DNA from 3 places in the Selenihalanaerobacter shriftii genome. Region 1 is predicted to be linked to each of the others. Evidence: riboswitches for the same ligand, from Rfam matches in the RefSeq annotation. Region 1 holds a riboswitch; each other region holds the start of a gene.
The links. Region 1 has a riboswitch for lysine ahead of dapB (4-hydroxy-tetrahydrodipicolinate reductase). Riboswitches for the same ligand answer to the same signal wherever they lie in the genome.
Positions count from the first base shown of each region.

Region 2: it holds a riboswitch for lysine, as region 1 does, so the genes downstream of both, lysA (diaminopimelate decarboxylase) here and dapB (4-hydroxy-tetrahydrodipicolinate reductase) in region 1, are expected to answer to the same signal.
Region 3: it holds a riboswitch for lysine, as region 1 does, so the genes downstream of both, B5D41_RS06375 (Na+/H+ antiporter NhaC family protein) here and dapB (4-hydroxy-tetrahydrodipicolinate reductase) in region 1, are expected to answer to the same signal.

Region 1 covers NZ_FUWM01000003.1:263,754-268,705, forward strand. The annotation lists gene dpsA (dipicolinate synthase subunit DpsA) at 1-163, opposite strand, end outside; gene dapB (4-hydroxy-tetrahydrodipicolinate reductase) at 239-1,030, opposite strand; lysine riboswitch at 1,168-1,344, opposite strand; gene B5D41_RS01285 (hypothetical protein) at 1,461-2,054, opposite strand; gene B5D41_RS01290 (YlmC/YmxH family sporulation protein) at 2,129-2,395, opposite strand; gene dut (dUTP diphosphatase) at 2,469-2,906, opposite strand; gene B5D41_RS01300 (VanW family protein) at 3,084-3,941, opposite strand; gene B5D41_RS01305 (polysaccharide deacetylase family protein) at 3,942-4,676, opposite strand; gene B5D41_RS01310 (polysaccharide deacetylase family protein) at 4,677-4,952, opposite strand, start outside.
Region 2 covers NZ_FUWM01000010.1:33,881-38,832, reverse strand. The annotation lists gene B5D41_RS06680 (Crp/Fnr family transcriptional regulator) at 1-296, opposite strand, end outside; gene B5D41_RS06675 (cation transporter) at 428-643, opposite strand; gene B5D41_RS06670 (heavy metal translocating P-type ATPase) at 668-2,500, opposite strand; gene lysA (diaminopimelate decarboxylase) at 2,680-3,999, opposite strand; lysine riboswitch at 4,125-4,298, opposite strand; gene B5D41_RS06660 (DMT family transporter) at 4,412-4,952, opposite strand, start outside.
Region 3 covers NZ_FUWM01000009.1:102,419-107,370, forward strand. The annotation lists gene B5D41_RS06365 (hypothetical protein) at 1-744, shown strand, start outside; gene B5D41_RS06370 (vitamin B12 dependent-methionine synthase activation domain-containing protein) at 769-1,455, shown strand; lysine riboswitch at 1,563-1,749, shown strand; gene B5D41_RS06375 (Na+/H+ antiporter NhaC family protein) at 1,806-3,386, shown strand; gene lnt (apolipoprotein N-acyltransferase) at 3,613-4,952, shown strand, end outside.

The DNA.
Region 1 (4,952 bases):
CTTCTGATAACTCATCTTTTACTATAATATCTAAGTCTTCATCTGCAGGCATTCCTAAAGTTTTAATATGAGCTCCTGTAGCTACTAAGAGTTTAAGCATTCTTTGTTCACGTCTGTCCCCGCCTAAAACTGCTATTTTAGTTCCTTTTAATCCCGTTTTCATTTAATCCTCCTTCCTCGCAACTTTTCTAATCATTAATATTATATGGTTAACCTTCCAAAGTAGTGCTTGTCAACTTTAAAATTTCATTAAATTATCTAATCCATAAACTACTCCATCTATATTCTTTAGCTTGTCAATAGCTAATTTAACCCCTGGCATAAATGAACGACGATCAATCGAATCATGTCTAATCTTTAATGTCTGCCCTACTCCTCCAAAAATCACTTCTTGATGAGCAACTAAACCTGGTAAACGAACACTATGTATATTTAATCCTTCTTGCTCTCCACCACGAGCACCTGGAATCTTTTCTATCACATCTTTTTCAACCTTTTTGTTCTTTCTAACCTGATTAATCAATTCCGCTGTTTTAATTGCAGTCCCAGAAGGTGCATCTAACTTTTGATCATGATGTAATTCAATAATTTCTGCCTGGTCTAAATATTTAGCAGCCATCTTAGAAAACTCCATCATCAAAATAGCACCTATAGCAAAATTAGGAGCAATAATAATATTAGTTTCTGTCTCCATAGCTAATACTTCTAGATTTTCAATGTCTACTTCAGTAATCCCAGTCGTTCCTACTACCATATCAACCCCAGCTTCTAAACCAGTTTTGATATTCTCCATTACTACCTGAGGAGTTGTAAAATCTACAATAACATCCGGAGATTTGTCTGCAATAGCTAACTTTAAATCAGTTTCAATCTCTACCTCCCCTGATAAACTCAATAACTCACCAATATCCTCATCTACATCTACTAAATCAACTGCTCCTGCTAACTCTAAGTCTTCTTTTCTATCTATTAACTTTACTACTTCTTCTCCCATCTTTCCTCTAGCACCATTTACTAATACTCTTTTCATATCTTTTTTACAGCTCCTTTCTAATTTAGGTAATTAATATTTAATAACCACCTACTTATGATTAATAATTATAACTTATAATAATCAAAAAATGATTGGCAAGAACACCAATCATTATAAATATACAGGTTTATAACGATTAAGATAGTCCTCCACCAGTTTAGCTGATGACAGTCTTAAAGTTATTAACTTTAAGCCCAACCTAAATTCAATGTACCAAATTGAATCTAAATTTCGGCAATGACCCCTTTCTTTAAAGAAAAATTGGCCTTAACTCTTTAAATACTAATAATCACTGCTCCTCAACCTCAATCTTATTCAGATTTTAATATAATTTTTAATTCTCTTTTATTTTCTAACAAATTATATTAAATGTCAAGTCTAAATAGAAAAAGGAGAGAAATTATTTCTCTCCTTTTAAATTATTTATTTAATATAATTCAACATCTACAGCACCATTTCGCTGCATAATAGCCGCTATTTCAGCTGTATCTTCTTCATTCTCAGCTCCTTCAAATACAGCCAACATATTACCTCTACGAATATGATCTTCATAATCTTGACTAACTTCTTCTGGAATCCCATAATCAACTAAGGCTCCAGCTAGTCCACCAGCCACTGCTCCACTTAAACCAGCAGCAATTGGACCAGCAGCAACAATAGCGCCAATTCCAGGGATAGCCAAGGCCCCGGCTCCAGCCAATAAACCAGCAACACCCCCAAAAGTCCCACCAGCCGCAGTTCCATCAGTTAAATTTTGTTCTTGAAAATTCATTTCTGTGCCGCCAACATCCTTTTGAGCCGCATAATTTCCTTCTCTATCATAGACTGATTCACCGTAATCATCTCCATAGTAGCCACCTTCTCCATACTCTTCTTCATCCTTATGCAGTTCCCCAGTAGCATTTTGAGCCTGTTTAGCTACTAAAGATATCTCCTGTTCTTCATAGCCAGATTTCCTAATTTCATTGACTGCTCTCTCTGCTTGATCTCTTTGATTAAAAACACCTATTACAGATGCCATAAAATATTTAACCTCCTTTGATATCTTTAAAATTAACATATCCAAAAGCTAAGGAGGATATTCTAAAACCACATTTACATAGAAGCACGCTGTGGTTGTAAATCATTCTCTAAATCTACAATAATTACTTCTGTTCCAACCTTTTTCACTGCTTGCCAAGGAATTATCAAGTACTTTTCTTCACTGAAGACACTTAATAAACCACCTTGATTTGGAATAATAATTGATTCGACATCTCCACTATTAGAATCCAAAATCAATTCACTTTCACCTATTATCCCTAATCTACATCCATCATACATATTTATAATCTCTTTTCCTTGTAATTCACTTAATTTCATTTTAATACCTCCTGATAACCTATTCTTATAATATTCTATGCAAAGATTTCAGAAGGTATTAAAAGATCCAAGGTTAATCTAAAATTCCTGTATGCCCAAAGCCGCCTTCACCTCTAACTGTATTAGATAATTCATCTACTTCTTCCCATCTAACTTCTTCATATTTTTGAATAATTAATTGAGCAATTCTTGCTCCTTTATTGACTCTAAAAGACTCTTTACCATGATTAATTAAAGGAACTCCAATTTCACCACGATAACCAGGATCAATTACACCATCAGCATTTAAAACTGTAACCCCATAATTAACAGCTAAACCACTTCTAGGATTAACAAATCCCGCATAACCACGTGGTAATTCAATCGCTATTCCTGTCTTAAACATTCTATATTCACCAGGTTCTAAAACTCCTTCTTCTCTAGAACAAAGATCTAAACCAACATCTTCTCCTGGATGCTTATATTCTGGTAGAGATATTGAATCATCTAGGCGTTTAATTTTAATTTTCATATTTAGTTTCCTCCATTATCTAGTTTAGTATGAAATTAACCTTAAAATAAAAATCATCAAAATATTATATGATAATAAAACAAAAAGGTTATATTGAAAAAATTATTTTATAGAGAAATATAACCTTTTTGTAACCAATTCCTTATATGCTTTTAATTTAATTCATTAAAAAAAAATTTATTCCTGCCTTTTGCCTAATATTTTAATTACTACTTGTCGTCCATAAACACTACCCTTAATTATTATTGGAAAAGAATATTGATTATAAAATTTAAAATCTAATATTTCCCACACAACTGCTGCATCTTGACCTTTAGGTACATATCTAACCGGTTTAGAATGAGGGGATCGTTCGACCACTTTCAAATCGGCTTCTTGCACAGCATTATACAAAGTACTAGAAGTTTGACAAATGCCTCCACCTACTCCTGGCATAACAACTCCATTAAAGAATACTGGTGCTTCTTGATAACCTCGTTTTTTAGTTCGAGGACCTACTACTTCATTAAACGAAAAAATTTCTTCAGATAAAACTAAGGTATTATTAATGCTTTTAGTAGCTAACCTAATATTCTTAACTCTACTTGAACTCCCACCTATAGAAGTACGATAAATACCTATTACTTCTGTAACTTCTTTCAAGACTTCTTTAGTCATATAAGGTCTAACTTTATAAATATTTGGACTTACTTCAGTATTTGCTTCAGCAGCCATAATTTCATTTGCAGTACTTTCTACATCTAAAATTATTCCTAGCCGTTCAGCATTTATCTTGCCGGTTTTAGAATCTATTGTCGCTTCTTTACTCCAGATTCGCTTTTCAATGGCGTCTTCTGTTATCCGTTGATAAACTTCTTTTCGAAAAAAATATTCCATCTTTTCTCCTTGATAAGTAACTCCTGGTTTTACTCCATATAATTTCCTAGTTATCTTTTCTAACATTAAATTAGTAATCAAAAAAAATAATATTATTATTAAAATGACTGCTATAATCAAATTGCAATTAATAATCTGAACTCGAAATTTCTTTAACATTTAATCACCCTGTCCCATTAACAACTGAGTTACCGTTACTAATTCATATCCTTCCTTTCTTAATTTGTCTATCATGGTTGGTAAAGACTTAGCAGTTGGTGCAGTAGGATGCATTAAGACAATTCCTCCATTACTAGCTTTTTTAGTTATTCTACTTATTATTACCTCTGGGGCAGGACGTTGCCAATCAATAGTATCAGCTGTCCAAAGGATCGTTCTATATCCTAAGTCATCAGCTATCTTTACTACTCTATCATTATATTCTCCATAAGGAGGAGCAAATAATTTAGTTTGATGACCAGTTACTTCAATCAATAACTCTTCATTCTTTTTAATTAAATTTGTCAAAGCCTGTTTGGATAACTGATTAGGATGCGAGTGACGATAACCATGATTTCCTATCTCATGCCCGCCTTCAGCTATTTGTTTAGTTAATTCTGGAAACTTTTCTACCCATCTTCCTATAAAGAAGAAAGTAGCTTTAACCTCTTTTTCTTTTAATACTTTTAACATTTGTGGTATATGTTCCTGTCCCCAAGCTACATTAATAGTCAAAGCCATCTCTGCTTTATCTTCTGACCCATGATAATATGGTTTTACTTCATTAAATACCGGCTCTACTTCATTCATAAAACTATTAGCTAAAAAGCTAATAGCTATCAATAAAAATAATATCCCTAATAAAACTCCACGATGCAAAGGTATAAAATAAAACTTAATCTTTTTATTAAACACTTAGTCCACCCTCCCTGGATTGATTCTACGTTTTTGAACTCCAGAATGGCTCTCAATATAATAATTATCTTTATATACTAATTCCGAAAGCTTAACTACTTCATATCCTTTTGCCTTTAATTTTGGTAATAATACTTCTAATGCATCAGCTGTATGCAAACCATTATTATGCATTAAAATGATATCACCTGGCCCTATTTTCTTTGAAATACGATCTGTAATTACATCAGCTCCTGGTTCTTTCCAGTCCAAGGAATCTATACTCCATTGGATTGT
Region 2 (4,952 bases), on a different contig from region 1:
GCACTAGTATCTAATGAATCTTCTTTAAATAAAACCATTTCTCCAAAAAAATCATTTTCTTTTAAAAGACGTAAAATATGTTCTTTCCCATCCCTAGATGTTTTATAGATCTTAGCCTGACCTGAATTTAAAATATATATTTTTTTACCCAATTGTCCTTGCAGAAATATTATTTCTCCCTTTTTATATTCTTTCCTATTAACCAACTTGTTAACTTCTTCTAATTTATCTAAGCTTAGCTCGGTAAAAATAGGAACCTTACTAGCACAAAGTTCATTTTTCTGACAACAATCCATCTGCTTTTCCCCCTTTAATATTTAATTTTATCATATTACTCTCCAAAAACAAATTAAATAATTATAAAAATCACAAACTTAAAGGTATTAATCCATCAAGATGGATTAATACCTTTAAGTAATAGTTTAAGTTATGAAACTCTTTCCACCTCATAACCCGTAGTAGCTACTGCTTTTTTAAGTTCATCAATTGTTATTTCGTCTTCGTTAAATTCCACCTTAGCTTTACTAGTAGTGTAATGAACTTTTGCTTCTCTTACACCAGTCTGTTTGTTTAATATTTTTTCAACTTTTTGGGCACAATCTGGACAAGCGAGATCTTTTAAGTAAAGTTTTTTATTTTTCACTAAGACCACCTCCTTGCTTAATAATTATACTTCATATCGTAATAAGCGCATGGCATTGAGAATCACCATTATTACACTTGCTTCATGAACTAACATACCAGAAGCAAGGAAAACTTTTTGGCCTAACACTCCAGCTAAAAGAGTAAAAACAACTAAAACAGCAAAGATTACATTTTGTTTAATGTTTTTATTTGCAGCCTTACTTAATCCTATAGCAAAAGGTAATTTATCAAGTTTATCTGCCATTAAAGTTATATCAGCAGTTTCAATAGCAGCATCAGTTCCTGCACCTCCCATTGCAATTCCAATATCCGCTGTTGCTAATGAAGGAGCATCATTAATACCATCACCTACCATAGCTACAGTATAACCCGCCTTTTGTAATTCATTGATAGCTTCAACTTTATTATCTGGCAATAATTCTGCTCGATAATCGTCTACCCCCAGTTCTTCAGAAATACTTTGAGCAATCCTTTCGTTATCTCCAGTCAACATTTCAACTTTTTTAATCCCTAATTTCTTCAACTTATTTATTGTTTCTTTAGCCTGTTTTCTAGGAGCATCGGCAATAGCTATTAGTCCTAAAATATTATTGTTTTTCACAACAAAAACTACTGTTTTACCCATTACCTCTAATGCTTCCTTTTCTTCAATTAATTCTGTAGTAGTTTCAATATTATTTTCACTAAGCAACTTTGTATTCCCTACCAAAACTTCATCCTTATCTGTTCTAGCAATAATCCCTTTACCAGTTATCACAGAAAACTCATCTACTTTACTTAATCTATTTTCATCATCAACTTTATCTATTATTGCCTGAGCTAAATGATGTTCTGATCCTAATTCTGCATTTGCTGCAGTAATTAACAAATCCTCTTCTGTCCCTGATAAGGCGACAAGATCAGTGACAACTGCTTCTCCTTTAGTTAAAGTTCCAGTCTTATCAAAAGCAACTAAATCTATTTCACCAGCTTTTTCTAAATGTTCTCCTCCTTTAATTAAGACTCCATTTTGAGCTGCATTTCCTATCCCTGAAACAATAGAAATCGGTGTAGAGATAACTAAAGCTCCAGGACAACCAATTACTAATAATGTTAAAGCTAATCTTACATTCTGAGTAATCATGAAGATAATTATAGCTAATATAATTATCCCTGGAGTATAATAACGAGAAAACTTCTCCATAAATTTCTGAGTTGGTGCTTTTTGTTCCTGAGCTTCCTCCACTAACTGAATAATCCTAGCAAATGTTGTATCTTCACCTACTTTTTGAGCTTTAATTTCTAAGTAACCGTTTTTATTAATTGTTCCACTATATACTTCATCTTTTGTTGATTTTTCTATTGGCTTAGATTCTCCTGTAATTGAAGCCTGATTGACTGTACTCTTTCCTTTTATTACTTCACCATCAACTGGGATTTTTTCGCCTGGTCGAACTATTACTTTTTCTCCAACTTCTACTTCTCTAGCTGAAATTTCTTCTTCCTCATTATTCCTAATAACATTTGCAGTATTAGGAGAAAGATCCATCAACCCTCTAATAGCATTTCTAGTCTTATTCATTGTCTTAACTTCTAAATAATTTCCAAAGACAAATAGAAAGGTTACAGCTGCTGCTTCCCAATATTCACCAATAATTAAGGCTCCGATAGCAGCAATAGTTACTAGAGTATTAATACTTAATACTCCCATCTTTAAAGTATTAAAAGCATTAATAGCAATTTGATAACCAGCTACAATACTTGCTAAAATCATAATAATATTAAAGAAAACAGGATTAAGATTTAAAAAATGAGTTAACCAAGCAGATAAGATTAAACCTCCAGATATAATTACAACTTTTAATTTTTTATTCATCTTTATTACCTCCCTCATCACTTCTTGTAACCATCCTATCGTATAAAAGAATATATAACTATGATTTAAATCAAATTTTAAAATTCATTAAAATAATAAGGTTAAAATTAAAAAAGCTAGATTCTACTGATTAAGTAAAATCTAGCTTAAATAATCATATATTAATTAGAAAGTAAAATTTAATTACTTTTTAATCGTTTAGGAATTTCTTCTTTAGCTACTAAATCTTCATAAGTTTCACTTCTAATAACCTCTTCAACCTGACCATCATTAACCAAAACTACCCCGGGTTTAGGTAAACTATTATAGTTATTAGCCATTGAATACCCATAAGCGCCTGTACAACTGACCAATAAAATATCTCCACTTTCTAATTTAGGTAACTCAATATCCCAAATCAACATGTCTCCTGATTCGCAACATTTACCAGTAATGGAGACTACTTCATCTGGGCTTTGATCTGCTTTATTGGCTATAATAGCCTCATATTCAGCTTCATAAAGAGCTGGTCGAATATTATCCGGCATTCCCCCATCTACTGCTACATACTTTCTAATATCAGGGATTGCTTTAATAGAACCTACAGTATAAATTGTAGAACCTGCTGTCCCAATAATAGAACGTCCCGGCTCATTAATTACCTTTGGTAGAGGGATCCCTAATTCTTCGCACTTCTCTTCAATAGCATTAGATACTATCTTAGCATATTCTTCAATATCTACAGTCAGGTCTTCTTCAGTATATTTAATACCAATCCCACCGCCTAGATTTAATTCTTCCATAACTAAATCTACTTCATCTTTAACAGTTTCTACGAAATCTAGCATCACATCTACTGCTAATCCAAAAGATTCTAAATTAAAAATCTGAGAACCAATATGGCAATGTATTCCTTTAACCGATAAATTATCTAAATTAACCGCTCTTTTAATTGTTTCTAAAGCTAAACCATTTTGAATTCCAACTCCGAATTTAGAATCTGTCTGTCCTGTTTGAATATAACTATGAGTATGAGCCTCTACTCCTGGAGTTACTCGAATTAAAATATCTACTACTTCATCTCTTTCACCTGCTATGCTATTTAATAAATCTAATTCATAATTATTATCTACTACAATTCTACCAATTCCAGCCTCTAAAGCCATTTCTAATTCTTCTGGTGTTTTATTATTTCCATGGAAATAAATCTTATTTACTGGAAAATTGGCTTCTAAAGCAGTATGCAATTCTCCACCAGAAACCACATCTAAACCTAAACCTTCTTCTTCAATAATTCGACACATAGTCATCGACATAAAAGCCTTACTTGCATAAATAGTTTCTGACTTAGGATACCATTCCTCAAAAGCTTGTCGATACGCCCGACAATTATCTCTAATTTCCTTTTCATCAAGGATATATAACGGCGTTCCATATTCTTCAGCTATTTTTGTTACTTCACAACCACCAATTTCTAAATTTGCCTTTTCATTAATTTCCATTGTACCATGTAATATCATACTTACTACTCCTTCCTCCATTCTCTTTTTTATAAATATTTTATGAATGATTTATATATTTATATGCTGATATTAAAAAAACGGTTATGATATTATCTCATAACCGTTAAAATCTCATTCACAGTATATAAGATAGCACTTCACTCATTCAGTGACAGTTCTATAACTATTAATTATAGATCCAACCCTAAAAATTAGTGCAATTTTTAAAGCTTCGGCAATAACTCCTTTCATTCTAAGTCATAGTTTACACTTAACTCCTTAGAAGTACTCTTAGTCACTGCGCCTCTATCTTCAACTATTCTCATGTAAATATTCTCTTAAATAGGATAACATAATTATTAATCACTGTCAACAAATTTTTTATTTATTATACTCTCCTAATACTTTAACTAAAAACTAATATTTAAAATTAAGTTTTATAAGTTCTAGATACAACTTTTTTGGGCTCATAATTACCATAATAATTAGTACCCCAGACTCCTAATAAGATTAAACCTCCTCCTATAATATGAAACCAATAAAAAGGTTCATCTCTAAATACTACTCCAGCAATTATTGAAATAACTGTTGTTAAATTTGTAAATACTGCTGAACGAGAAGCTTCTATCTTTGATAACATGAAATTCAATAAGAAGAATGCTAGGACTGAAGACAGAACTCCTAAATAAATAATAGCAATTAAAGCATTTAAATTCTCTAATGGTTGAAAATACTGCTTGAGCATTCCTGCTCCTATATGTTGAATGATAGATATTCCATTAAACACTACAGCACCTATTACCATCATGATATAAGTAATCTCCACTGGTTTAAATTTTAATGATAATTTTCTAGACAATATATTAAAAATTCCACCGGAAATAACAGCACCTAACAGAATGAATAATCCTTTTAATTGTCCTTTTACATCTAAATTTCCTTTCATTACTATTATAAATAATACCCCTACC
Region 3 (4,952 bases), on a different contig from region 1:
ACTATAAAAGACAGAGTCTCCAATGCCAAAACTAAAACTAAATATCGTCAGGCATTAGTGGGATATGCTGATGCTACTGATAGTGATTTTAAAAAACTTAAAAAGATAGTCGCTCCAGAATATAAATTACCCGAAGATATACTCTCTAATGCTAAAAGTGTTATTGCTTTTTTTATACCTTTTTCTAAAAAAATAGTAAAAGACAATCAGCACAAAAATAAATGTACAAAGGAATGGGCAATTGCATATAAAGAAACTAATGAATTAATTAATCAGATATGTAATGCTTTACAAGAAAGATTAAGTGAAGAAGAGATTAAAGTTGGTTGGGAAGAATCCACTCATAATTTTGACGAAAAAAGATTAATTAGTTTATGGTCCCACAGAAGTGCAGCAAAAATATGTGGTTTAGGAGATTTTGGTCTTAATAAGATGTTAATTACTGAACAAGGTAGCGCAGGAAGATATGGTAGTCTTGTGATAGACAAGTACGTTAGTCCTTCAGATAAATTTACAGAGACGCCATGTCTTTATTATCAGAATGGTACTTGTGGTGTTTGTATCGGAGAATGTCCAACAGGAGCGTTAACTAAAGAAGGATTAGATAGACACTTATGTTATTCATTACTTTTAAAGAATGATCGAAATTTTAAAAATGAACTTGGAGAAGCAGATAGTCTTTTTGATGTTTGTGGAAAGTGTCAAGTTGGACCTTGTGCTTTTGAGATTCCAAAACAAAATTAAATTTTAAACAAAGGAGATGCTATTATGAAAGAAGTATTATTAGATGATATTGATTTTAGAATTAATTTTAAAAAATTATTAAAAAAATTGAAGACTGAACTACAAAGTGAAAATGCCAACAGAATTAAAGAGCTTGCTAATGAGGCTATGGAAGTAGCTAAACCAAAAGCACTTTATAAAATTACTTATATTAATGAACATAAAGAAGATTCTGTAATTATTGATGGGATTGAGTTTAATAGTAGAATTCTTAGTGTAAATTTTGAATCTGTTCAAAGGGTATTTCCATTTATTGCAACTAGTGGTGAGGAAATAGAAGAATGGTCAGGTCAATATAATGATATGCTGGAAAGCTATTGGATAGATGTAATTAAAGATATGGCATTAGATGCTGCTAGAGATGCTCTTAAAAAACATATCTCAGAATTTAATAATCCAGGATCAATTTCAAAAATGAATCCAGGATCCTTACCTGAATGGCCAATAAGTGAACAGGAAAAATTATTTGAACTTTTAGAAGATCCTACTGAGAAAATAGGGGTTAAACTTACCAGTAGTTTTCTAATGCAGCCAGTGAAGACTACTTCAGGAATTTGGTTTCCAACTGAAACAAGTTTCAAGAACTGTCAGTTATGTTCTAGGGAAGATTGTTCTAATAGAGAAGCTGCATATAATAAAAATCTTTACAAAGAACGTTATAAAAAAGAGTAATTACACGAAAAATAACTAAATTTACTCTTTTTCATCCTTGCATAACTAACTGACATATGTTATACTATTTTTGAAAATTGCATAATTAATGCAAGCCTCATCTGATATGATGAGGTAGAGGTGCAGTGAGTCACAAGTAATTTTAGTGAGCTATTAAGATTAGCTATGATCTAAAATGAAAAGGACTATTGCCGAAGTATTAGAGAAATCTTAATTTCTAATACTGGGTTAATATCTAATAGGTATTGGACTGCTTTTGAAGACAAATGTCTTCGGGAGTGCGCTATCTCATAAATTGGGATGAGGATTTTTTATTTTTAAATATATAATAAATGAGGAGGCAATAATTAATGGAAGAATTCGGAATGATATCTTTACTTCCGCCTTTATTAGCAATTATTCTAGCTTGGTGGAGTAGAGAAGTCTTAGTTTCACTATTTGCAGGGGTTTTTATTGGAGCAACTATTTTAGCAAATTTCAATCCATTAACAGGTTTTATGAGAACAGTTGATACTTATATGGTTAATTCGTTAACTGATTCTTGGAATGTAGCTATACTTTTATTCTTGTTAACTTTAGCTGGTATGGTAGGAATCATTAGTAGATCTGGGGCTACTCAATCGGTGGCCGATTTTTTAGCTAAGAAGGCTAAAACAGCTCGAAAAGCACAGATTGCTACTTGGTTTATGGGATTATTAATCTTTTTTGATGATTATGCTAATACTTTAATCGTTGGTAATACTATGAGGTCAATTACTGATAAACTTAAAGTTTCTCGAGAAAAATTAGCTTATATTGTAGACTGTACGGCAGCACCGGTGACTAGTATGGCATTTATTTCAACTTGGATTGGTTATGAAATGGGGTTAATTCAAGACGCCTTTACTAAGCTAGGTATGGATCAAAATATTTATACAACTTTCTTACAAACAGTCCCTTATCGATTCTATAGTATCTTTGCTTTGGTTTTAGTACTATTCATTGCATATTTAGGGAAAGATTATGGTCCAATGTATGATGCAGAAGTACGTGCTAGAACAGAAGGTAAGTTATTAAGAGATGGAGCTACACCTATGGCTTCAGAAGAGTTAACTGATATGAAGGTGCCTGAAGGTAAGCGCTTGACTTGGTATGATGCATTTATCCCTATAATTTCTGTAATAGTAATTACTATTGTTGGTCTTTGGTATAATGGAGGAGGAGCTGAAGGAGCAACTATTAGACAAGCATTTGGAGATGCTGATTCTAGTGTAGTATTATTATGGGCATCCTTTGGTGGTACATTTGTCGCTGGATTGCTTTCATTACTCAAAGGAGTTTTATCTGTTGAAGAGATAATGGAGGCCTGGATAAATGGAATTAAATCTTTAGCCATAGCTTCAGCTATCTTAGTATTAGCTTGGTCTTTAGGTGGAGTCATTGAAGAGTTAGGAACTGCTAACTATATTGTAAGTATTACAAAAGGAGTTCTACCACCTTTCTTAGTACCGACTATGATGTTTGTTTTACCTTGTATTGTTGCTTTTGCTACAGGAACATCTTGGGGAGCTAATGCTATTATTATGCCACTGGCAATTCCTATGGCTGTTAAATTAGGAGCACCATTAACTCCAACTATTGGTGCTGTATTAACTGGATGCGTTTTTGGAGATCATTGCTCACCAATTTCAGACACAACTATTATGTCTTCAACTTCATCAGCAGCAGATCATATCGATCATGTTAAAACTCAGATTCCTTATGCTGTTACTGCTGCTCTTATAGCTATTTTAGTTGGCTTTATTCCAGCAGGATTGGGTATTTCAGCTATGATTACTATCCCAATAGGTTTAGTTGCTTTATTTTTAACTGTTAATTTCTTAGGTAAAGATGTTACTAGTTTAAGTGAAGATATAGCTGAACTAGACGAAGGTGTAGTAAAAACAAAATAACATTTTTAAAATAGATAGAATAAAGACTACTTGAGATTAAAACAGAATCTTGAGTAGTCTTTATTTTTTTGATATACTTAAAAGATGGATTTTATTGCAATTTTATGGTATAATAATTTTATAATTAATTATATCTATAGGAGGTTTTATATGCTCTGGTTAGGATTAGCAGTAGCCGTATTGTTAGCACTAATTTTGATATTAAGAAGTTAGGTGGCAAAATATAATGAAGAATAAATTAATAAATATAATTTTACTTATAATTAGTGGTTTATTAACAGGATTACCATTTTCATACCCTAATTTATATTTTATAAGTTGGTTTAGTTTAGTACCACTTTTGTTAGTCATTAAAGACCAAACACCAAGAATGGCATTTAGAAGTGGGGTGTTAAGTGGGATATTCTTTTTTGGAACTGCAATTTATTGGATAGTCTACCCTCAACTTATTTTTGATTTATCATTGACATTTGCCGTTATTGTAACTATATTTTTAAGCATTATGTTAAGTATTCTAATTGGTACTTTTGCTTTAATAAGTAATTATTTAATAAAACATTATCAAAATTTTATTCTATTTTTAATCCCTGCTACTTGGATGATTATTGAATATTTAACAAGAACTATAGATAGTAGTTTTTCATTTGGTATTATCGGTTATACTCAAGCATATTTTCCAATCTTAATACAGATTGCAGATATAACAGGAGTATATGGAGTAACTTTTCTTATTATTTTAATTAATGTATTAATATATAAAATAATTTTACACTTTAAATATAATAAAATTTTAAATAAGTTAGAAGTAATTACAGTTAGTTTACTTTTGATTTTTGTCTTTAGCTATGGATTAATTAATTTAAATTTTCCTACTAATGAAGCAAGAAGAAGTTTAAAATTAGGTTTAATGCAACCTAATATCTCTCAAGAAATTAAATGGGACCACCAACATAGGACTAATATAATTAATTGGTATGTTAGATTAACTGATCAATTAATAGAAGATAATGATTTAGACTTAGTAATTTGGCCAGAAACTGCAATTCCTTTTGTATTAAGTCCGGATAATATGAATTGGCAGAAGTATTTATTAAGAAGAATTAATAAGTTTAATGTGTCATTATTTACTGGAGCGCTAAATAAAATTAATGATAATGTATATAATCAAGCTATTTTAATTAATCAACAGATAAAGATGACGGATAATTATAGTAAATTAAGTTTAGTTCCTTTTGGTGAATATATTCCATTTAGAAATTTACTACCTGCTTTTGTAGGTGAACTGGTCAATGATAAAACATCAGGAGAAAAAGAAAAATACTTCAAATTAAAAGGAGTGACTTGGAGTAGTCCTATCTGTTCGGAAATTTTAAATGCATCTTTAGTTAGCGAACTTGCTTCTAACAGTCAGTTTTTAATTAATATTTCTAATGAAGCATGGTTTCATCAAAGTAATGCTCCAATTCAAATTTGGCAAGCTGCCATTTTTAGAGCAGTAGAAAATAGGAGACCTGTTATTAAAGTAAGTAATACTGGAGTTAGTGGAATTATTAATAAAAAGGGGAA